DNA from 2 places in the Spirillospora sp. NPDC047279 genome. Region 2 is predicted to be linked to the other one. Evidence: predicted binding sites of a transcription regulator. Region 2 holds the regulator's gene; the other holds the start of a gene.
What was found. Region 2 encodes HrcA, which represses chaperone genes, less so after heat shock. Its sites were predicted from a motif close to TTGGCACTCTCNNNNNGAGAGTGCCAA; they were not measured.
Positions count from the first base shown of each region.

Region 1: the regulator HrcA is predicted to act here: its motif matches at 7,799-7,825, upstream of groL (chaperonin GroEL).

Region 1 covers NZ_JBEYUA010000035.1:2,765-14,630, forward strand. The annotation lists gene ABZ810_RS46645 (histidine kinase) at 1-1,211, opposite strand, end outside; gene ABZ810_RS46650 (ABC transporter ATP-binding protein) at 1,417-2,115, shown strand; gene ABZ810_RS46655 (FtsX-like permease family protein) at 2,112-4,568, shown strand; gene ABZ810_RS46660 (phospholipid scramblase-related protein) at 4,594-5,184, opposite strand; gene ABZ810_RS46665 (phospholipid scramblase-related protein) at 5,307-5,891, opposite strand; gene groL (chaperonin GroEL) at 6,041-7,666, opposite strand; gene ABZ810_RS46675 (CPCC family cysteine-rich protein) at 8,029-8,334, shown strand; gene ABZ810_RS46680 (cold-shock protein) at 8,508-8,708, opposite strand; gene ABZ810_RS46685 (hypothetical protein) at 8,891-9,514, opposite strand; gene ABZ810_RS46690 (MoaD/ThiS family protein) at 9,716-9,994, opposite strand; gene thrC (threonine synthase) at 10,034-11,281, opposite strand; SAM riboswitch class I at 11,298-11,439, opposite strand; gene ABZ810_RS46700 (cation diffusion facilitator family transporter) at 11,725-11,866, opposite strand, start outside.
Region 2 covers NZ_JBEYUA010000004.1:598,557-610,422, reverse strand. The annotation lists gene ABZ810_RS13435 (PhoH family protein) at 3-1,046, opposite strand; gene ABZ810_RS13430 (histidine triad nucleotide-binding protein) at 1,188-1,532, opposite strand; gene ABZ810_RS13425 (SigE family RNA polymerase sigma factor) at 1,904-2,446, shown strand; gene ABZ810_RS13420 (hypothetical protein) at 2,443-3,117, shown strand; gene ABZ810_RS13415 (16S rRNA (uracil(1498)-N(3))-methyltransferase) at 3,267-3,998, opposite strand; gene dnaJ (molecular chaperone DnaJ) at 4,099-5,232, opposite strand; gene hrcA (heat-inducible transcriptional repressor HrcA) at 5,233-6,246, opposite strand; gene ABZ810_RS13400 (DUF3097 domain-containing protein) at 6,390-7,211, shown strand; gene ABZ810_RS13395 (DUF4870 domain-containing protein) at 7,242-7,994, shown strand; gene hemW (radical SAM family heme chaperone HemW) at 8,007-9,221, opposite strand; gene ABZ810_RS13385 (MarR family transcriptional regulator) at 9,303-10,205, opposite strand; gene ABZ810_RS13380 (MFS transporter) at 10,320-11,849, shown strand; gene ABZ810_RS13375 (hemerythrin domain-containing protein) at 11,862-11,866, shown strand, end outside.

The DNA of each region.
Region 1 (11,866 bases), on a different contig from region 2:
GGGCCGTGGTCGATCGTGATCGTCACGCTCGCGCCCGCGGCGTGCTTGGCGGTGTTGGTCAGCGCCTCCTGGACGACCCGGTAGACGGCGAGGTCGATGCCGGGCGGCAGTGGCACGGGCGTGCCGGTCATGTTCAGCTCGACGGGGATTCCGGTGCCGCGGACGCGGGCGACGAGCGTCTCGATCTGCCCCAGTCCGGGCGGCGGCGCCAGGTCGTCGCTGTCGAGCTGGTCGGGGTCGTCCCCGTTCATCGTGAGCAGCCCCATGACGTGGCGCAGCTCGGTCAGCGCGGCGCGGCCTCCGGACTCGACGGCGAGGAGCGCCTGCTCGGCCCGTTCCGGCGACGCCGACATGACCTTCCTGGCCGCTCCGGTCTGGACCACCATCATGCTCACATTGTGGGTGACGACGTCGTGGAGCTCCCCCGCGATGCGGGAACGTTCGCGCTCGACGGCCATCCGTGTCGCCGCCTCCTGCCTCGCCTCCAGCGAGCGCATGCGCTGGCGCCAGCTGTGCAGGGCGTTCGCGGCGAGGAACAGCAGGAGCAGGGACAGTGACGTGCTGAAACCCGTGTCGAACGTGCTCAGGCCGGCCTTGTGGTCGGCGACGAACAGGACCGCGCCGACCACGACGCTGCCCGTGGCGAGCGGCTGGTACGGGCTGTAGACGACGGCGCTGTAGCCCGCGATGACGCAGGCGGTGAAGACGAACGCGGTGTCGAAGCCGGCGGCGGCGTCGTAGAGCATCGACGCGGTGACGATCGTCCAGAACGCCCCCAGCGGATACCGGCGCCGGACGATGAGCGGCAGCGCGATCACCAGGGTCAGGAGGATCTGCCACAGGCCGGCGGAGCCGCCGTGCTGGGCGACGGTCTCCAGCGGCATGCCGGGCCCGAAGGCGGGTGGCTTCGGTGGCGCGACGGGCGCTTCGGGGATCGGCGGCGCGCCCTCCTCCATCCTGTACGAGGGAGGCGCGAGGTCCGGGCCGTCGTTCTCGCTCAGGGCGGCCTGGACCGCGCTCACGGCGATCGCCAGGCCCAGCCCCGCGTCCGCCGTCCACGACCAGCGCGACATGCGCTGCGGGGGCTCGGCGGTCCGGCCGAACACGCGTCCGGTCAGCTCACGTAGGAAGGCGGCCGGTCCGCGCGGGAGGCCGGCCGGTCCGCCAACGGCCGGGGGTGTCGGCCGGTGTGCGGCTCTGGTGCTGCTCACCGGGACAGTGTCGCAAAACGGGCACTACCCCGGCATCCGTCTCGATGACCAGGAGACGTCCTCCGCCCTCGTACATCTCAGGGATGACCCGCGCCGGCGTCGTCCCCGCGGGGTGGGCGATGTCGTCATCGTGTGCGACGCGGTGCCCGGGCCGCCGCTCCTAGCGTCGGGGGCCAACCGACCGCCCCCTTCGTGGAGGACACCCATGGCCGCGCCGATCATCGAGCTGCGCGATGTGAGCAAGAAGTACGACGCGGGCAGACCCGCGCTCGACCATCTCGACCTGGAGGTGGAGCAGGGCGAGGCGCTGGCCGTGCTCGGCCCGTCGGGCAGCGGCAAGTCGACGCTGCTCAACCTGGTCGCCGGGCTGGACAGGCCCAGCGACGGCAGCGTCACCGTGGCGGGCCTGCGGCTCGACGGGATGTCCGAGGCGGCCTCGGCCCGGTACCGCCGGGACCGGATCGGCATGGTCTTCCAGTTCTTCAACCTGCTGGACGATCTGACCGTCGACGACAACGTGCTGCTGCCGGCGCGGCTGGCCGGGATGCCGCGGGACGAGGCGCGTGACCGGGCCGCCCGGCTCCTGGAACGGCTCGGCCTCCAGCCGCACCACGCCCGGGCCTACCCCGGGCAGCTGTCCGGCGGGCAGCGGCAGCGGGTCGCGGTCGCACGGGCGCTGGTCAACCGCCCGGCGCTGCTGCTGGCGGACGAGCCGACGGGAGCGCTGGACACCGCGTCCGCGGCGGAGGTGATCGCGCTGCTGGCCGAGCTGAACGGCGACGGGCAGACGCTCGTGCTGGTCACGCATGACGTCGCGCTCGCGAACGCGTGCGCCACCCGGACCATCGAGCTGGTCGACGGCGGGATCCACCGTGACGTCCGCGGCGCGGCGGTGGTCCGGTGAGCGCGCTGGGCGGGGTGGTGCGCGCCGGCGTGGGCCGGCGGCGCGTCCAGACCCTGGTGATGACCTTGACGGTGACGATGGCGGTGACGGCGTCGGTGCTGGCCGCCGGGCTCGTCGTGGCGTCCCGGGCACCGTTCGCGAACGCGTTCGCGCGGCAGAACGGCGCTCATCTCACGGTGCTGGTCGACGGGGCCGCGGCCACCGCCCCGCAGGTGGCCGCCACCGCGCGGGCACCGGGGGTGGCGACCGCGGCCGGGCCCGACCCGATGGTCTCGCTGCGTCCCGCGGTCACGCCGGGCGCGCAGAGCGGCGGCCCGTTCGAGGGGCGGGGCGTACCGCCGGGGATGCAGCTGCCGCCGATGACCATCGCCGGACGGGACCGTACGGGAGGGGGCATCGACCGGCTCGACCTCGCCGAGGGCAGGTGGGCGAACGCGCGGGGCCAGATCGTGGTGAGCGCCGACGGCCCGCCGGTCGGGATCGGCGACCGGCTCACCTTCACCGCCCTGCCGGGCCGTCCCGCGCTGACCGTGGTCGGCCGCGCCAGGTCGGTGAGCCGCACGGCGGACGCGTGGGTCTCACCCCAGGAGTCCGCGGTCCTCGGCGTTCCCGGCGTGCCCCGCTCGTACCAGATGCGGTACCGGCTCCACGCCGCCGCCACGGACGCCGACCTGGCGCGGGCCCGCGCCGCGATCACCGCCGCCCTGCCGCGCGGCGCGCTGGACGGGGCGACCTCGTACCTGAGGATCAAGCTGGTCGCCGAGCGCACCTCCGCGACGTTCGTGCCGTTCGTGGTGGCCTTCGGCGTGCTCGGCCTGGCCATGTCGATCCTGATCATCGTGGTGGTCGTGAGCGGCGCGGTCAGCGCGGCGACACGGCGCATCGGGATCCTGAAGTCGCTCGGCTTCACGCCCGCGCAGGTCGTGCGGGCCTACGTCGTGCAGGCGCTGCTCCCGGCCACGGCCGGTACCGCCCTCGGCGTCGTGCTCGCCAACCTGCTGGCGATTCCCGTGATGCGCCAGGCGGAGGACGCGTACGGCGCCGGTTCCCTGACGATCGCCGTGTGGGTCGACGTCGCGGTCTCCCTCGCCGCGCTCGCCGTCGTCGGCGTGACCGCGCTGGTCCCGGCCCTCCGCGCCGGACGGCTGCGCACGATCGACGCGATCGCCGTCGGCCGGACCAGCCGCACGGCGGGGCGCGGGCGCGGCCTGCGCCGCGTGCTCGGCGGGCTGCCGCTGCCGCGCCCGGTGAGCCTCGGCCTGGCCGACCCGTTCAGCAGGCCCGCCCGTTCGGCGACGATGGTCGCGTCGGTGGTGCTCGGCACGGCCGGGGTCACGTTCTGCGCCGGGCTGCTCATCTCGCTGCACACCATCGAGGACAGCCGTGACCGCCGCTCGCCGGGCGAGGTCATCGTCCATGCCGCCGGCCCTCCGCAGGAGAGCCACGAGGCCCCGCCGCCGAACGCTCCCGAAGCTCCCGGGCGGCCCCCCGGAGCCGCGGGGAAGGGGCCTGGGCCCGCCGAGGGCACGGACCCGGCGGTGATCGCCGCGAAGATCGCCGCGCAGCCGGGCACCCGCGCGTACTTCAGCACGGCCCGGACGCAGGTCGGCGTGGCCGGACGCGCGGGCACGACGAACGTGCAGGCCTACGCGGGCGACGCGTCCTGGGGCTCGTTCGCGATGATCTCGGGCCGCTGGTTCCGGGCGCCCGGCGAGGCGGTCGTCCCCACCGGGTTCCTCAAGGCCACCGGGACGCGCGTCGGCGACACCGTCACCCTGACGGACGAGGGGCGCAGCGCGCCGGTGCGCATCGTCGGCGAGGCGCTGGACCTGAGCGACGAGGGGATGACGGTCCTGACCCCCGCCGCGTCCCTGGCCGCGCTGCGCGTCGAGATCCCGGCCGACTCCGTCCAGTTCAACGTGGACCTCGCGCCCGGCACCGAGGTGCGGGCCTACCTCGCGTCGCTCAACACGACGCTGCGGCCGCTCGGCTCGCAGGGCATGCCCAACACGACCGAGACGAGCGTGACGATCATCGCCATGGACACCCTCGCCGGGATGCTCACGCTGGTGCTCGTCGCGGTCGCCGGGCTGGGCGTCCTCAACACGGTCGTGCTCGACACCCGGGAACGCACGCACGATCTCGGCGTCGTCCGGGCCCTCGGGATGACGCCAGGGCAGACGACCACCATGGTCCTCACCTCGGTCGCCGGGATCGGGCTGGTCGCGGGAGCGGCCGGCGTACCGCTCGGCCTCGCCCTGCACGCCCGGGTGCTGCCCGTGATGGGCGAGAGCGCCGGCACCGGCCTGCCCGCCGAGGTGATGGACGCCTACAGCCCGCTGCTGCTGGCCGTCCTCCTGCTGGGCGGCCTGGCGATCGCGACGGCGGGCGCCCTGCTGCCTGCCACCTGGGCCGCCCGGATCCGTACGGCGTCCGCCCTCCGGACCGAGTGACGGGCCGTGGCCGGCCGGGCGCGGGTCAGGTGAAGTCCTTGGACTCGTGCAGGAACATGTCCATGACGATGGCGGTCAGCACGGCCATCGTGCGGAGAGGCTCGGGAACGGGGTCCTTGATGTCGACGGTGTAGCGGTCGGCGGTGGTGAGGAGGTGGGTCGCGATGCCGGCCCACTTCTTCTGTATCTGGGCGACCTTGACGCCGTCGGCGTTCTTGACGGTGAAGTTGCGGCGGGGCACGTCGCCCTCGATCTCGCCGAACCGTTTGTTGTCGTCGTCGCGCAGCGTGTAGAGGCGGCCCACACGTTCGGTGCGGAAGGCGCCGACGAGCTCCCCGTCCGGCCGGCGGATCGCGGTCAGCATGCGGCCCTGGGCCTTGTCCACGTAGTACAGCGGGTCGCCCTCGGTCGTGCACACCTCGAGCAGGTGCGCGTCCATCTCGGACTTGCCGGGGAACATCGTCTTGAGGGACTCGCGCGGGGTGCGGTCGGTGGTCTCGGTCGCGACGGCGAGGAGCGTGCCCTTGCCGTCGAGCACCTTGTACTGCGTCTTGCCGAGGGGAGCCTTGCGGGGCTGTTCGACCCTGAGCACGGGGGATTCGAAGAGATCGCTCACACCCGGCGATCCTGCCAAGGTCCGTCCTGACGCGAAAGTCCCTTACGCGTAAGGGTCGGGCGAAGGAGCGGAAGTCCGGTATGCCCCCACCCTCCCGCCACAGGCGATCCGGCGCCGCCTGCCTAGCCGGGGATCCAGTCCTTGTCCTCGTACAGCATGAGGTCCAGCGCGATCGGCGCGGCCACGACCAGGACGCGCAGCGGGTCGGGCAACGGGTGGTGGAACTCCACCCGGTAGCGGTCCGCCGAGGTCAGGATCTCGGTCATCGCGCCCTTCCACTTCTTGTCGACCTGCGCGACGTGGTGGCCGGCGGCGTCGAGCACCTTGAACTTGCGGGCGACCCTGTTGCCGTCGAGGCGGCCGACGAACCGCTCGGCGGCGTCCAGCAGCTTGTACCGCCAGTCGTAGTCGTCGATCTGGATCGATCCGTAGAGGGCCCCGCCGGGTGCGCTGATCAGCGTATCCCGCGAGCTCCGCGTCTCGATGGCGAGCACCGGCACGCCGTGCGCGTTCTCGACCAGGACCGAACGCCTGCCGCCGCCGCCGAACACCGTGCGGACCGCCTGGCGGGCGACCCCGACGTCGTGCTCGGACGCCTGGGCGAGCAGGGTCCCCTGGCCGTCCTTCACGGTGTACTTCGACTTCGCGGACGGCACGCCCCTCGGCTGGTCGATCTTCAGTACCGGGGAGTTGAAAAGATCGCTCACCCCACCGATCCTGCCAAGCTTCGGTCACGCCCGGAAGAGGATCACCGGCGGATCACATGGCGGAACCCAGCCAACCCAGGGAACGCGAAAGGGGCGGCCCCGATGGGACCGCCCCTTCGCATGCGTACGAACGTCGTACGGCCTCGGACTTAGAAGTCCATGCCGCCGGCGCCGTCGGGCATGGCCGGAGCAGAGGACTTCTCCGGCTTCTCCGCGATGACGGCCTCGGTGGTGAGGAACAGCGCCGCGATCGACGACGCGTTCTGCAGCGCCGAGCGGGTCACCTTGGCCGGGTCGAGAATGCCCGTGTCGAACATGTTCACGTACTCGCCGGTCGCGGCGTTGAGGCCCTCACCCGGGGTCAGGTTGCGGACCTTCTCCACCACGACGCCGCCCTCGAGACCGGCGTTGACCGCGATCTGCTTGAGCGGCTCCTCCAGAGCGCGCTTGACGATGGCCGCACCGGTGGCCTCGTCGCCCTGGAGCTCCAGCTTGTCGAACGCCGGGGCGCCCGCCTGGATCAGCGCCACGCCACCGCCGGGGACGATGCCCTCCTCGACGGCCGCCTTCGCGTTGCGAACGGCGTCCTCGATGCGGTGCTTGCGCTCCTTGAGCTCGACCTCGGTCGCCGCGCCGGCCTTGATGACGGCGACGCCGCCGGCCAGCTTGGCGAGACGCTCCTGGAGCTTCTCGCGGTCGTAGTCGGAGTCGGTGTTGTCGATCTCGGTACGGATCTGGTTGACCCGGCCCGCGATCTCGTTGGCGTCACCGGCACCGTCGACGATCGTGGTCTCGTCCTTGGACACCACGATCTTGCGGGCGCGGCCCAGCATGTCGAGGGAGGTGTTCTCCAGCTTGAGGCCGACGTCCTCGCTGATGACCTGGCCGCCGGTCAGCGTGGCGATGTCGCCCAGCATGGCCTTGCGGCGGTCACCGAAGCCCGGGGCCTTGACGGCCACGGACTTGAAGATGCCGCGGATCTTGTTGACGACGAGCGTGGCCAGGGCCTCGCCCTCGACGTCCTCAGCGATGATCAGCAGCGGCTTGCCGGACTGCATGACGCCCTCGAGGACGGGCAGCAGGTCCTTGTTGGCCGACGCCTTGCCCTGAACGATCAGGATGTACGGGTCCTCGAGGACCGCTTCCATCCGCTCGGGGTCGGTGACGAAGTACGGCGAGATGTAGCCCTTGTCGAAGCGCATGCCCTCGGTGAGCTCGAGTTCGAGCCCGAAGGTGTTGCTCTCCTCGACGGTGATGACGCCTTCCTTGCCGACCTTGTCCATCGCCTCGGCGATCATCTCGCCGATCTGCGCGTCGCCGGCGGAGATGGAGGCCGTGGAAGCGATCTGCTCCTTGGTCTCCACATCCTTGGCAAGCTTGGACAGCTCCTCGCTCACGCGCTCCACGGCCGCCTCGATGCCCCGCTTGAGGGACATCGGGTTGGCGCCCGCGGCGACGTTGCGCAGGCCCTCGCGGACCAGCGCCTGCGCCAGGACGGTGGCCGTCGTCGTGCCGTCACCGGCGACGTCGTCGGTCTTCTTGGCGACTTCCTTGACCAGCTCGGCCCCGATCTTCTCCCACGGGTCCTCGAGCTCGATCTCCTTGGCGATCGACACACCGTCGTTGGTGATCGTGGGAGCGCCCCACTTCTTCTCCAGCACGACGTTGCGACCCTTGGGACCAAGGGTGACCTTTACTGCATCAGCGAGCTGGTTCATGCCGCGCTCGAGGCCGCGGCGGGCCTCTTCGTCGAACGCGATCATCTTTGCAGCCATAGGCTCCAGTCCTCCCGGAACAAGGTGGCTATGACGGATCGAGCCGACGCCCGCGACGGACGGCCCCATCCCGGACGGCTTCCATTCCGCCGCCGGGAACAGGGCCTCATCGCCCCGACCCAGACTGTGGGATTGTCACTCTCCACAGGTGAGTGCCAACCGTTTGTTTAGCACTCTACCCTGTCGAGTGCAAGCGACGAACATTCCCGCCCAGGTCAGCCTCGACTGCCCTGCGCCGCCGGCGGAAAGCTTCTGGCGGGGCCTCTGATCTGGGAAGCCCGGCCTGGCCGTCGGGCCTGGGGTGGAGGCTCGATCAGGCAGGTGGGTTGTGGGCGGCGGGCTCGGGGGCGAGGATTTCTCGGATGTTCATCAACGTGCGGCGGGCGCCGAGAGGCGAGCCGTACGCGTGCCCGTGCTGTGCTCACCTGACGCTTGAAGAGCGGGGTTACAACGAGATCTGCCCCGTGTGCTTCTGGGAGGACGACGGGCAGGACGACCATGACGCCGATGAGGTGCGCGGCGGGCCCAACCGCAGGCTCAGCCTCACCGAGGCCCGGCGGAACTACGCCGACTACGGAGCGAGTGACCGGCCGAGGCTCCAGAACGTTCGCGCTCCCCATCCGCACGAGCGCCCGGGCCGGATGGACGGTGGTATCCCGGGAGGGTGACGGTCAGCCGGAGCCGCAGACGCTGTTGGTGGTCGAGATGTCGCCGCCCGGGTAGGCGCCGTACTCCACGCCGTCCGTGACCGCGGGAGCGGGCTGCCCGGGCGGCGCGAATGATCGACGTTCATGTCACTGTGACGCCGGGCCCGCGGCACCGGTTGCCGGAGGGCTTCCGCTCAGACGGCGCGGACGACGTCCGCCTGCGGCCCGCGGTCGCTCTGCGTGATCTCGAACTCGACCCGCTGGCCCTGTTCGAGACTGCGGAATCCGTCCATCTGGATGGCCGAGTAGTGCACGAACACGTCGCGGCCGCCGTCGACCGCGATGAAGCCGTACCCCTTGTCGGCGTTGAACCACTTGACTGTGCCCTGAGCCATTCGGAAAACCTGCCGCTCGTCCGTGACCCCCGGCCACGGTATGACGCCCGCGGACCCCGCCCCTTCTACGCGAGGCCCGGCGACCAGAGGCCGTGTCTCCGCGGCCCGGAGAGGGCCGCGACGGGGTCAACCCGGCATGATCGGGGTTGACCATATAGGCGGGCAGATGTCCGTGACAGCCCTTACGACCGAAGTCTCGACGGCCGGTAATGGTCATCATCAGAAGCCCGGACGAGGGGCAGGACCTCCTCTTCGAGGCGCCGTGAGACGCGCATTCCGTACCGGGTCTCCAGCCTGTCGCGGGCACGCTTGTAACGGTCGGCGGCCTCTTCCAGCGACCCCGGCATGGCGGTGATGCCGAGGGGTTCGAGCAGGTGACGGCTCATCTTGAGCAGTTCGCCGCGGACCCGGTCGGCCATTCCGTGACGGCGCTTGCTCACCAGCCAGAGCGACCAGTCCCAGAAATGCGCGTCCACCGCGGCGAGCGTGTCGGGGCCGATCCGCCAGGGCGGGTTCCAGCTGCGCGGCACGTCCGGGAAGATCAGGTCGATCTTGGCCGGGCCGGCGAAGATGAGCAGGTAGCTCTCGTGGTCGCCGAGCCGGTCCCACTGCGCGGCGAGCGGCTCGTACGGGGACATCAGCCGCGGCAGGTCGGCGGCCACCTGGCCGAAGTCCTCCGCGGCCACGTGGAAGTCCCAGTCCGACACCTCGGTCGCGGTGCCCCGCGCCCGGGAGCCGATCAGCTCCACCTCGCTCACGTCGGGGTGGGCCAGCACGGTACCCGCGACGTCCTCCGCTATCCCCATGCTCGCCCTTTACCCGATCTATCAGGACAAAAGCACACGATCGGGAGGTGATGGCGACGGGACGGGACACGATCCGGCCCGCCGTCCTTCGCGGATGGCGAGCCGGGAACGAGCAGGGAACAGGCAGGCGACGAGCGCGGAACGGGCCGGTGACCGCCGGACGGCGCGCCGGGGGCCGCCCGCGCGCGCCGGCCGTCCGGGTCAGCCGCCGGCGACCGCCGGGATGATGGAGATCTGGGAGCCCTCGGGGGTCGGGGTGTCCAGGCCCTCGGCGAAGCGCACGTCCTCGTCGCCCACGTACACGTTGACGAAGCGGCGGATCTTGCCGTTGTCGTCGAGGATGCGGGCGGCGATGCCGGCGTGGCCGGCGTCCAGGTCGGCGACCACCGCGCGCAGGGTGTCGCCCTCGGCCTTCACCTCGGACTCGCCGCCGGTGTAGGTGCGCAGGATCGTCGGGATGCGCACAGAGACCGTGCTCATGTCACTTACTCCTCTGGAACGGGTCGGACGAGGACGTCGTCAGGCGATGCCGGCGGCGCGGAAGGCGTCGAGGGACGGGGCGATGTTGGCGGTCGGGGCGACCACCGGCGCGATCGCGTCCAGGGTCTTGAGGCCGTCGCCGGAGTTGATGATCACGGTCTCGGCGGACGGGTCGAGCACGCCGGACTCGGTGAGCTTCTTCAGCACGCCGACGGTCACGCCGCCCGCGGTCTCGCCGAAGATGCCCTCGGTGCCGGCCAGCAGCCGGATGCCCTCGATGACCTGCTCGTCGGTGACGTCCTCGATCGAGCCGTTGGTGCGGCGGACGACGTCGAGCACGTACGGCCCGTCGGCGGGGTTGCCGATGGCCAGCGACTTGGCGATGGTGTCCGGCTTGACCGGGCGGACCACGTCGTGCCCGGCCTTGAACGCGGCGGACACCGGGTCGCAGCCCGCGGCCTGCGCGCCGAACACGCGGTAGGGCTTGTCCTCGACGAGCCCGAGCTTGATGAGCTCCTGGAACGCCTTGTCGATCTTGGTGAGCTGGGAGCCGGACGCGATCGGGATCACGATCTGGTCGGGCAGCCGCCAGCCGAGCTGCTCGGCGATCTCGTAGCCCAGGGTCTTGGAGCCCTCGGCGTAGTAGGGCCGCACGTTGACGTTGACGAACGCCCAGTCGTCCTGCTCGCCGGCGATCTCCGAGGCGAGCCGGTTGACGTCGTCGTAGTTGCCGTCGACCGTCACGAACGTGCCGCCGTACACCGCGGTCGTGATGATCTTCTGGGACTCCAGGTTGGACGGCACGAAGACGGCGCTGCGGATGCCGGCGCGGGCGGCGGCCGCGGCCACCGCGTTCGCCAGGTTGCCGGTGGACGGGCAGGCCAGCACCTTGAAGCCGAGCTCGCGGGCGGCGGCCAAGGCCACCGCGACGACGCGGTCCTTGAAGGAGTGGGTCGGGTTGCCGCTGTCGTCCTTCACCCACAGCCGCTGGAGGCCGAGCGACTCGGCCAGCTGGTCGGCGCGCACGAGGCGGGTCAGGCCCGGCTCGATGTTGGGCGTGTCGGCGACGTTCCCGGGAACGGGCAGCAGACCGCGGTAACGCCAGATGTTGCGGGGGCCCGCCTCGATCGAGGCACGAGTGACGTCGCCGAACTCGTACTTGATCTCGAGCGGGCCGAAACACTCTTCGCAGGCGTAGTAGGGACCCAGATCGCGGGTGTCGCCGCATTCGCGGCAGACGAGTCCGGTAGCGGGTCCGAGGTCGGTGGTGGCAGGCGTGAGTGCCATGAGAGCGAGGCCTTTCTCCCCATCTTCCCTGTGCCGCCTTGGTCACAGGCCGGAGTTGGCACCATCTCCTGGCCGGCCTCGCAGGATCGCGAGCGCGCACTGACCAGGTGGTTGCCGGGGCTTCGCAGGGCCGGTCCCTCCACCCCTCTGGATGAGCGTTATTCAGTTGTGTCGGGGGTTGAGCTGGAAGACCGGCCCGATGGCCGCTGTGCTCCCTGCACCCCTCTGGATGAGCGTTATTCAGTTGTGTCGGGGGTTGAGCTGGAAGACCGGCCCGATGGCCGCTGTGCTCCCTGCACCCCTCTAGATGAGCGTTATTCAGTTATGTATGTGCAAGTGAGCCCGGTTGTAGTTTCGGGCTACATGCGTGACTTTACATGATCTGACCGGATGCCAGACAGCCGGATCTCACCGGATGAGACATTACCCACCCGCCCCCGAGATCACCCTGACCTGCCGGCCACACCCGACCATCCTTCCTGGTCGGCCTGGTGGCGGCGCCGTCGGCCTCGGCCCCGCGGGGGCGGCCCGGTCTGGCGTTCCTGGGTCGGGTCCAGGAAGACATGGCGGACGATCTCCAGGCGT
Region 2 (11,866 bases):
GGTCAGCGGCGCTTGCGCGACTGGCCGCGCTTGATGTCGGAGACCCGCTCCTTGTCGTTCTGCCGGGCCGCGTCGAAGCGGCCGTAGGCCTCGACGATGTCGGTCACGAGCTTGTGGCGCACGACGTCGTGGCTGTTGAGGCGGCAGAAGTGGATGTCGCCGATGCCGTCCAGGATGCCCTGGACGACCTGGAGGCCGCTCTCCTGCCCGTTGGGCAGGTCGACCTGCGTGACGTCACCGGTCACCACCACCTTGGAGCCGAACCCCAGGCGGGTCAGGAACATCTTCATCTGCTCGGGCGAGGTGTTCTGCGCCTCGTCGAGAATGATGAACGAGTCGTTGAGCGTCCTTCCACGCATGTACGCCAGAGGGGCGACCTCGATCGTGCCGGCGGCCATCAGGCGCGGGATGGAGTCGGGGTCGACCATGTCGTGCAGGGCGTCGTAGAGCGGCCGCAGGTAAGGGTCGATCTTCTCGTAGAGCGTGCCGGGCAGGAAGCCCAGGCGCTCGCCCGCCTCGACGGCCGGGCGGGTGAGGATGATCCGGTTGACCTTCTTGTCCTGCAGCGCCTTGACCGCCTTGGCCATCGCCAGATAGGTCTTGCCGGTGCCCGCGGGCCCGATGCCGAAGACGACCGTGTGCTTGTCGATCGCGTCCACGTAGCGCTTCTGGTTGAGCGTCTTGGGCCGGATCGTGCGGCCCCGGCTGGACAGCACGTCGAGGGTGAGCACGTCGGCCGGGCGCTCGGGCGTCTCGTTGCGGAGCATGGCCAGGCTGCGCTCGACCGCGTCGGGCGTCAGCTGGGTGCCGCCCTTGAGCAGGTCGATGAGCTCCGCGAACAGCCGCGAGACCAGCTCGGTCTCGGGCTCGGCACCCGTGACGGTGATCTCGTTGCCGCGGACGTGGATGTCGCTGTGGAAAGCGCGCTCGATCACGTGGAGCAGCTCGTCCCGGGAGCCCAGCAGGCTCACCATGGAATGGTCGTCCGGCACCACGATCTTGATCTGGGATCGCTCGTCGCGTCCCGCGTGAGTTGATGGGGTCATCAGCCGGGCCTTGCGGCCTCTCCGACCTGCCTTCTGTCGGGTGTCCAGCGGTTGTCCCTATCCATGGTACTGGCCACCCCCGACATCACGCCGCTGGATTTACGCTCGCCGTCACCGCTGCTCGGCGCACGATTCGACGGCTCAGCCGGGCGGCCAGTTGAGGCCACGGCCGCCCAGGACGTGGGCGTGGACGTGGAACACCGTCTGGCCCGCCTGGGCCCCGGTGTTGAAGACGACGCGGTAGCCGGTGCCGTCGATGCCCTCGCCGGCGGCCACCTGCCCGGCCTCCCGCAGCAGCTCGGCCAGCAGCTCGGCGTCGGCGGCGGCCAGCGCGGCCACGTTGGGGTGGTGGTCGCGCGGGATCACCAGGACGTGGGTGGGCGCCTGCGGGTTGATGTCGCGGAACGCGACCGTCCGGTCACTCTCGCGTACGATCTTCGCGGGCACGTCACCCGAGACGATCTTGCAGAACAGGCAGTCCGTCACGCTGTCTCCTCCCGTCGGCGCCGGCCGCGGAAAATGTTACCGAGGCCGGTACCGGCGGATCCTACAGAGGGTTTTCGGCCCGTAGCCTGCGGACTCCCGCTCGGGGTAAGGTCTCGCTGATCAACCTGACGGTCGTTCGGCTCCCACAGGGCGCCGCCGACTCGTTAAAGTTGCGACTCAGGCGTTCCCCCCGGGCCGAAGCTCCCTGCGCCACCAGGTCTCGACCGGTCGGGCACGTCCATCCACGCCGTACCGAAGGTGACCATCCGATCGGGTGGCCGGGGGACGGCAAAGGCGGCGGATAGGTGACCGAGGCAAGACAAGAGATGCCCTTTCGTAAACCGGACGAGGAGGGTACGCGTCCCACAGACGTGACCGAGACCCTCGTGGCCAGGGGCACTACCGGGGCCGTGGCCGTCGCCTGGGACGCCGACCAGGCGGTGACCGCCCTCTACAGTGCCAACTACCGCTCGCTGGTGCGTCTGGCCGCGATGCTCGTACGGGACTCCGGGACGGCCGAAGAGGTCGTCCAGGACGCCTTCGTGGCCATGCACGGCGGATGGCGCCGCCTGCGCGACCCCGACAAGGCTCTCTCGTACCTGCGTCAGTCGGTGGTCAACAGGTCACGATCGGTGTTGCGGCACCGCGCCGTCGTGGAGAAGTACGCCCCCAAGGGGCTGCCGGACGCGCCGAGCGCAGAGGCCGGGGCCATCGGCGAGCTCGAACGCTCAGCCGTCGTCGACGCCCTGCACACGCTCCCGAACCGTCAGCGGGAGGCCCTGGTCCTGCGCTACTACGCCGATCTGTCCGAAGCCGAGATCGCCCACGCCATGGGCATCAGTCGAGGCGCCGTCAAGAGTCATACGGCGCGCGGCATGGCCGCGCTTCGTAACGTCCTGGAGCAATTCTCATGACCGATCCCCACGAAGAGCACGGTGAGATCCTGCGCCGTGCCCTCAACGCGGAGGCGGACACGGTCACCCCATCCACCGACGGTCTGGACCGCATCCGGGCCCGGATCGAGGAGCGCCGCCTACGGCGCTTCGGATGGGCTTGGTTCACCGCGAGTTGGGCTCGCCCCGTACTGGCCGTCGGGGCGGCCGTCGCCATCGCGGGCATCGGAGTGTCCGCACCCCAGACGGTCAACCTGTTCACGTCGCCGGCCGGCCACAACGGCCCCTCGTCGAGCGACGACAACGGCGCCGCCGGCACCGGCGCCAACGGCCAGGTGCCGTCGAACGGCTCGCACAGCCAGGGATCCCCGCCTCCCTCTGAGAACGGTCCCGCGGATCCGTCCGCTTCCCCGACGATCCCGAACGCGTCCTCCACGATCGCCTGCCAGGCCCCCGGCGAGCCCGCGCCGGCTCCGTCCGCCGCGGGGACGCCGTCCCCCGGCAGCTCCCCGGCGACCCCGCCGGCCGTCACCTGCACGACGCCGGCGCCGCCGCCGACCACCGCGGTGACCAAACAGCCGGAGCCTCCGGTGACACCGCCGACCAGCCAGGACCCGGAGCCGACCGTCACCCCGACGGAGACCGCCTCCGAGCAGTCGTCCACGAGCGACTCGTCCGGCCAGACCCCCTAGCCGCACCTCCCAGGGCGGCGCCGTCATCGGCCCTTGACGGCGCCGCCGCCCGCTGAGGCGGCCCGTCAGGCAGCCGCGGGCCCTTCAGCCGGCCATCGCCCTATGGGCGGCCGTGGACGCCTCTCAGGCGGCGCTGGGCGGCCGCCCGCTCACCAGCGCGAGGTGGCCGCCAGCAGGACGGCCGCGGCGGCGACTCCGGCCGTCGAGGTGCGCAGGACGGTCGGGCCCAGCCGCGCCGGGCGTCCGCCCGCGGCCGTGAAGCGGTCCATCTCCTCGTCGCTGATGCCGCCCTCCGGCCCGACCACGAGGATGATCTCCCCCGTCCCGGCGGGCGTGAACGTGCTGAGCCGCGCCTCGGCCTCCTCGTGCAGGACGAGGGCGGCGGAGGCGGCCGCGAGGCGTTCGGCGACCCGCTCGGTGGAGGCGAGGCCGGCGACCTCGGGCAGCCACGGGCGGCGGGCCTGCTTGGCGGCCTCGCGGGCGGTGGAACGCCAGCGGCCCAGGGCCTTCTCGCGGCGTTCGGGCTTCCACTGGGTGACGCACCGGGCGGCCTGCCAGGGGACGATCTCGTCCACGCCGACCTCCGTCATCGTCTCGACGGCCAGCTCGCCCCGGTCGCCCTTGGGCAGGGCCTGGACGACCACCAGGCGGGGCTCGGGGCGCGGGTGGTGCTCGCGGGTGAGCACGTCCAGGGTCAGCGAGACCTTGTCGGCGGCGGTGACCACGCACCGGGCGAGCAGGCCGGCGCCGTCGGTCAGGTCGACCCGCTCGCCGGGGCGGATCCGGCGGACGGTCGCGGCGTGACGGCCCTCGGCGCCGTCCAGGACGACGCTGGCGCCCTCCAGGCGGTCGGGCTCGGCCAGGAACACCGGCGGGCTCATGCCCCTCCTCACGAACGAAACCCGCCGCGACCGGAGGGGTCTCCGGTCACGACGGGAGGTCGCCGTCACGGCCCTGGTGATAGGCCCGCACGGCTTCGCTTCAATGCTGGTTGAACACGTCCCGCAGGCGCGAGAAGACACCGCGCTGGCCCGGCGCGAACTTGCCCGGGGGGCGCTCCTCGCCGCGCAGCTCGGCCAGCCGGCGCAGCAGGTCCTCCTGCTCCTCGTCGAGCTTGTTGGGCGTCTCCACGTTGACGTGGATCATCAGGTCGCCGCGGCCGCTCTCGTTGAGGTGCCGGACGCCGCGCCCGTAGAGGGTGATCACCTGGCCGGATTGCGTGCCCGGCTTGATGTCGACCTCCTCGGCGCCGTCGAGCGTCTCGATCGTGACGTTGGTGCCGAGAGCGGCGGCGGTCATCGGGATCTCGACCGTGCAGTGCAGGTCGTCGCCCTCCCGCTCGAAGATCTGGTGCGGCTTCTCGACGATCTCCAGGAACAGGTCGCCGGGCGGGCCGCCGCCGGGGCCGACCTCGCCCTCGCCCGCCAGCTGGATGTGGATGCCGTTCTCCACGCCCGCGGGGATCTTGACCTTGACCGTGCGGCGGGTCCGCACCCGGCCGTCGCCCGAGCACTCCGGGCACGGCGTGCGGATCACGCTGCCGTAGCCGCCGCACTGCGGGCACGGGCGGGACGTCATGACCTGGCCCAGGAACGAGCGCTGCACCTGCTGGACCTCACCGCGGCCGTGACAGGTGTCACAGGTGTCGGGGTGGGTGCCGGGCGCGCAGCCCGAGCCCGTGCAGCTCGTGCAGACCACGGCGGTGTCGATCGACAGCTCGCGCGTGGTGCCGAACGCGGTCTCCTGAAGGTCGAGCTCGACCCTGAGCGTCGCGTTGCGGCCGCGGCGCGCGCGGCTGCGCGGCCCGCGCGAGGTCGCGGTGCCGAAGAAGGCGTCCATGATGTCGCTGAACGGGAACCCGGCGCCGCCGAAGCCGCCGGCGCCCGCCCCGCCGCCGGGCGCGAACGGGTCGGCGCCCAGGTCGTACATCTCGCGCTTCTTGGGGTCGGAGAGCACCTCGTAGGCCTGGGTGATCTCCTTGAACTTCTCCTGCGTCTCCGGGTCCGGGTTGACGTCAGGATGCAGTTCGCGCGCGAGCCTGCGGTACGCCTTCTTGATCTCGTCCGCGCTCGCGTCGCGGCGGACCCCTAGGGTCGCGTAGTAGTCGTTGGCCACTTACGAACCCGCCAGGATCTGTCCGACGTAGCGTGCCACTGCCCGTACCGCTCCCATCGTGCTGGGGTAGTCCATGCGCGTCGGCCCGAGCACTCCCAGCCGGGCCAACGTCTGATCGCCGACTCCGTAGTCGGCTGCGACGACGGAGGTGGACCGGAGCCCCTCGTCGGGGTTCTCGGTGCCGATGCGCACCGTAAGAGTAGAGGAATCACCGGTTTCCCCGAGCAACCGCATGAGGACGACCTGTTCTTCCAGAGCCTCCAGGACGTCGCGCAGGCTCTTGGAGAAGTCCACCGCCGCCAGGTTGGCCGCCCCCGCGAAGACGATCTTCTCTTCGTGCCGGTCGACGAGCGTCTCCAGCAGCACCGACAACACCGCGGCCGCGATCGGCCGGTCGTCGGCCGCGACCTTCTCCGGCAGGTCGGCCACCGCGTGCGGCACCTCGCCGAGCCCGCATCCGTCCAGGCACGTGTTGAGCAACGCCCGCAGGTGCCCGATCGATTCCTCCGACACCTCGCCGTAGGTCTCGATGACGCGCTGCTCGACCCGCCCGGTGTTGGTGATCAGGACGAGGAGCAGGCGGCGCGAGGCGACCGGCACGAGCTCGACGTGCCGGACCGACGACCTGGTCAGCGACGGGTACTGGACGACGGCCACCTGCCGGGTCAGCTGGGCCAGCAGGCGGACGGTCCGGGTCACGACGTCGTCGAGGTCGTAGGCGCCGTTGAGGAACGTCTCGATGGCGCGGCGCTCGGCCGACGAGAGCGGCTTGACCGTCGACAGCCGGTCGACGAACAGCCGGTAGCCCTTGTCGGTCGGGATGCGCCCGGCGCTGGTGTGCGGCTGGGCGATGTAGCCCTGCTCCTCCAGGACGGCCATGTCGTTGCGGATGGTCGCCGAGGACACGCCGAGGTTGTGGCTCTCCACCAGGGTCTTGGAACCGACCGGCTCATTGGTGGAGACGTAGTCCTCGACTATGGCGCGCAGGACCTCGAGCTTGCGGTCGTCGAGCACCTGGTCACCTCCTTCGCCCCCGTCGTCGCCGCTTCCGAGTGCCTCCGTACTGGCACTCCATACTTCCGAGTGCCAAGTGTACGGCCCGGAGGGCGCCCTCAGGAGGGTGCCACCGAGCCCTCCAGTCACTAGAGTGCCGATCCGTGCAGAGCAAGGACTATGGCGACGACGTTCTCGCGGGTGACTGGCGGCGGCCCCGCAAGGGACAGATCCCCGAGATCCCGGCCGAGATCGACCTGGTGGTCGAGGATCCCGGCAGCGGCTTCTGCGGAGCGGTCGTCTCCTGCGACAAGTTCGGCGTGACCCTCGAGGACCGTTTCGGCAAGCGGCGGGTCTTCCCGCTCACCAAGGCGGGCTTCCTGATCGACGGCAGGCCGGTGACGCTGGTGCGGCCGACGGCGGTGCCGAGGGGGCCCGCCCGGTCGGCCTCCGGCTCGATCGCGGTCCAGGGGCTGCGCGCGCAGGTCGCCAAGGAGAGCCGGATCTACGTCGAGGGCCTGCACGACGCCGAGCTGGTGGAGAAGATCTGGGGCCACGACCTGCGGGTCGAGGGCGTCGTCGTGGAGTACCTGGAGGGCGTGGACGACCTCCCGGCCATCGTCGCGGAGTTCGAGCCGGGCCCCGAGCGCCGGCTGGGCGTCCTGGTCGACCACCTCGTCGAGGGCTCCAAGGAGAGCCGCATCGCCGCCCAGGTCTCGTCCCCGTACGTCCTGATCACCGGGCATCCGTTCATCGACATCTGGGAGGCCGTCAAACCCGAGGCGGCCGGGATTCACCACTGGCCTCAGGTGCCGCGCGGCGTACCCTGGAAGGAGGGGGTGCTCACCGCACTGGGCTGGGGAGACAACGTGGGCGCGGCATGGAAGCGGATCCTCGGGTCGGTGGGCACCTACACCGACCTGGAACCCGAGCTCCTGGGCCGCGTCGAAGAACTGATCGACTTTGTGACGAGCCCCCCGCGGTAGGCAAGGCCACCCCCATCTGAGGAGCAGGCGATGTCGTACGGGCCTCCGGAGCAGCCGGACCACGGACAGCAGAAGCAACCGGATCAGGGACAGCAACAGCACGACTACGGGCAGGGACCGCAGGCGTACGGCCAGCAGCCCGACCAGCAGCAGCCGGGCCACGACCAGACGCCCGGATACGGGCAGGACCAGTCCGGTTACGGGCAGCCGGGCTACGGGCAGCCGGGCTACGGCCAGCAGGGTCACGAGCAGCAGGCCTACGGCCAGCAGGGGTACGAGCAGCAGCAGGGCTACGGGCAGCAGCCCGGATATGGCCAGCAGGCGCCCTACGGGCAGCAGACGCAGCCGGGTTACGGCGGCCCGGGCTACGGCCAGACGCCGGGCTACGACCAGGGGCAGGCGTACGGCTACGGCGGCCAGGTGCAGCCCTACGGGCAGCCGGCCGCCTACGGGGCACCGACCTCCGACGACCGGACCTGGGGGCTGCTGTGCCACCTGGGCCAGTTCCTGCTCGGCTTCGTCGCCCCGCTGATCGTCTTCCTGGTGAAGAAGGACGAGTCCCCGTTCCTGCGCCATCACGGCTCGCAGGGCCTCAACTTCGCGATCACGCAGCTGGTCTACCTGATCATCAACTTCATCCTGATCTTCGTGATCATCGGGATCTTCCTGTTGATCGCGCAGGGCATCGCCCAGATCGTCTTCCTGGTCATGGCGGCGATCGCGGCCAACCGCGGCGAGTACTACCGCTTCCCGGCGTTCATGGCCTGGCCGATGATCAAGTAGCCGCGGCCGGCCTCAGGTGAGGTCGCGGACGACTGCGTCCGCCAGCAGGCGGCCGCGCAGCGTGAGGACGGCGCGGCCGCGCTCGTACGGCTCCGGCTCGACGAGGCCGTCGGCGATCGCGCGGCGTACGGCCGTGCCGTCCAGCAGCTCGGCCGGGCAGCCCGTGGCCAGCCGCAGCTCCAGCATGATCCGTTCGATCGCGCGGTCGCCGGCGTCGAGGATCTCACGGGCGTGCGCGGGCGTGACGCCCTCGGCCAGCCGCGACGCGTAGGCGGCCGGGTGCTTGACGTTCCACCAGCGGGTGCCGCCGACGTGGCTGTGCGCGCCGGGGCCGACGCCCCACCAGTCGGCGCCGGTCCAGTAGAGGAGGTTGTGGCGGCAGGCCGCCGCGTCGTCCGCCGCCCAGTTGGAGATCTCGTACCAGCGCAGGCCGTGCGCGCTCAGCAGCTCGTCGGCCAGCAGGTAGCGGTCGGCCATGGCGTCGTCGTCGGGGGTCGCGAGCTCGCCGCGCCGCACCTGGCCGGCCAGCCGGGTGCCCTCCTCGACGATCAGCGCGTACGCCGAGACGTGGTCGGGACCGGCGGCCAGCGCGGCCTCCAGCGAGGCCCGCCAGTCGTCGTCGCCCTCCCCCGGCGTGCCGTAGATCAGGTCCAGGTTGACGTGCTCGAACCCGGCCTCCCGCGCCCACCGCACCACCTGCGGCACCCGGCCGGGCGTGTGCGTGCGGTCCAGGACCGCCAGGACGTGCTCGCGCGCGCTCTGCATGCCGAACGAGACGCGCGTGAACCCGACCTCGCGCAGCTTGCCCAGGTAGGCCTCGTCGACGGACTCGGGGTTGGCCTCGGTGGTGACCTCGGCCCCCGGCGCCAGCCCGAACTCCGCGTCGATCGCCGCCAGGACGCGTCCCAGGTCGTCGGGTGACAGGAGCGTCGGCGTGCCGCCGCCCACGAACACGGTCTCCACCGGCAGGTCGGTGCCGCCGAGCACGCGCCGCGCCATCCGCACCTCGCGGATCGCGGTCTCGGCGTAGGACTCCCGGCTCGCGCCCGGGCCCAGCTCGGTCGCCGTGTAGGTGTTGAAGTCGCAGTAGCCGCAGCGCGTCACGCAGAACGGCACGTGCACGTAGAAGGCGAACGGCCGGCCGGGGCCGCCCAGGCCCGTCAGGGCGCTGCCGGGCAGGCTTCCGTCGGCCGGTACGGGGTCGCCGTCGGGCAGGGTCGCGGGCACCCCTCAAGTCTGCCCTCCCCCGCGCCCTGCTCGGACCGTCCACGACGGCGCGGCGCCGGCCGTGACCGCGGGACGGCGGGCTCAGATGATCTTGGTCAGGAGGGCGCGGAGCTCGTCCAGGCCGGGCCGGGTGAGCCGGCCGGCGAGGTCGTCGTGGATGCCGTCGTTGATCGCGCGGGCCCGCGCCAGGATGTCGCGCCCCCGCGCGGTGCAGCGCAGGACGTGCTCGCGCCGGTCGTCGGGGTTGCGCTCGCGCTCGATGTGGCCGGCGGCCTGCAGGGTGTCGAACGAGCCGACGATCGCGGGCCCGCTGACCCCCATCTCCCGCGCCACCTGCTGCTGCGAGCACGGCTCGAGGGCGGCGATGGCGGACAGGACGCCGAAGTCGCGGGGCTCGATGCCCAGCCCGCGCATCGCGTCGGTGCCCCGGTCGCGCAGGTGGAAGTGGGTGGCGGCGAGCAGGTAGCCGGTGCTCGAGGTCAGCGAGCGCGGCGGGTCGGCGGACGGCGGCAGCAGCCCGGCGAGCAGCTCGTTGAGCCGCTCGTGCTCGGCCCGCGTGAGCCTGGCCACCAGCACGGCCTCGCCCCGGTCGGCGGCGCCCCTCAGCCTGTCGAGCGTCGCGGCGGACTCCGCCGTCGGCGTGATCCGGTACGAGCGCCGGTCGCCGGGGTCACGCTCGCGGCGGACCAGCCCGGCGGCCTCCATGCCGTCGACCAGCTTGACCATGATCGTCCGATTGACCCCGAGCAGCTCGCCCAGCTCCCGCTGCGAGACCGGCCCGCGTTCGTGCAGGACCGAGAGGGCGCCCAGCTCGCGGGGCATCCGGCCGTCCGGCATGGCCTGCTCGGCGCAACCGCGGGCGCGCTTGAACGCGCGCGCGAGCAGATAGCCGACGTAGTCGGCGATCGCCGGCGCGGGCGGGGCGGACCCGGCGAGCCGGTCAACGGCCGGGCGGTCGTCGGCGGGACGGTCATCGGTGTTCACGGTGCGCACATGTTAGCAAACCCGTTTGATAGATAAGTAGATGGATCGTTAAGAGGGTTGACGATTAACAGAGATGACTTTAGCGTGAGGCATCTCCTCTGAAAGGGGGCCGTGATGGCCCGCAAGTGGTGGACTCTCGTGGCGGTCGTCGTCGGCGTGTTCATGCTGCTGCTGGACGTGACGATCGTGAACGTCGCCCTTCCCGACATCCAGAACTCGTTCGACGCCTCGCTCGCCGACCTGCAGTGGGTACTGGACGCCTACGCGCTGGCCCTGGCCGCCGGGCTCCTCACCGCGGGCACCCTGGCCGACCGCCTGGGCCGCCGGAGGCTCTTCGCCGCCGGCACCGCGATCTTCACGGCCGGGTCCCTGCTGTGCGGGACGGCCACCGGCCCGATGTTCCTCAACCTGGCGCGGGCCGGGCAGGGCATCGGCGGGGCGATCATGTTCGCGACCTCGCTGGCGCTGCTGAGCAACGCGTTCCGCGGCAAGGACCGCGGCGTCGCGTTCGGCGTCTTCGGCGCGGTCACCGGCATCGCGGTGGCGGTCGGCCCGGTGCTCGGCGGCGTGATCACCACCGGGCTGTCCTGGCGCTGGATCTTCCTGGTCAACATCCCGATCGGCATCGGCGCCGTCCTGGTCACGCTGCTCAAGGTGGACGAGTCGCGCGACCCGAACGCGGCCCGGACCGACTGGGCCGGCCTGGTCACGTTCACCGGCGGCCTCGCCGCCCTGGTCTACGGCCTGATCGAGAGCGCCGAGGGCTGGACCGAGCCGCGCACCGTCATCAGCCTGTCGGCCGCCGCGGTGCTGCTGGTCGCGTTCGGGATCGCCGAGGCCGTGCAGCGCCGCCCGATGCTGGACTTCGCCCTGCTCCGCAAGCCCACGTTCACCGGCGGTCTGATCGCGGCGTTCGGCATCTCCGCGTCGCTGTTCTCGCTGCTCACCTATGTCGTGCTCTACCTCCAGGTGCAGCTGGGCCACTCGGCGATGGAGACCGGGCTGCGCACGCTCTTCCTGACCGGCGCGATCTTCCTGACCGCCGGCATCGCCGGCCGCCTCACCACCGTGGTGCCGGTACGGGCGATGATCTCGCTCGGCTTCCTGCTGATCGGCATCGGCCTGCTACTGATGCGCGGCCTGACCCCGGCGTCCGACTGGACGCACCTGATCCCCGGTCTCGTCCTGGCCGGGATCGGCGCCGGGCTGGTGAACGTGCCGCTGGCCTCCACCGCCGTCGGCGTGGTCGAGCCGGCCCGTTCCGGGATGGCCTCGGGCATCAACACCACGTTCCGCCAGGTCGGCATCGCCACCGGCATCGCCGCGCTCGGCTCGCTCTTCGCCGGGCGGCTCCGCGACACCGTCACCGACCGGCTGCTCGACTCGCCGCTCGCCGCGCAGGCACACCAGATCGCCGACGGCGTCGGCGCGGGATCCGGGGCGGCGGGCACCGGAAACCAGATCGTCGTGTCGGCGGCGCAGGCCGGCTTCGTCGACGGGCTCAACCTGATCCTGCTCGTCGGCGCGGTCGTCGCGCTCTTCTCGGCCGCGTCGTCGCTGCTGCTGATCCGCGGCCGGGACTTCGTCGACCAGACCGGTCCCGCGCCCGCCGTGTCCAAGCCCGAGCCCGCGCACGCCGCCTGAAGGAGGACCACGATGGA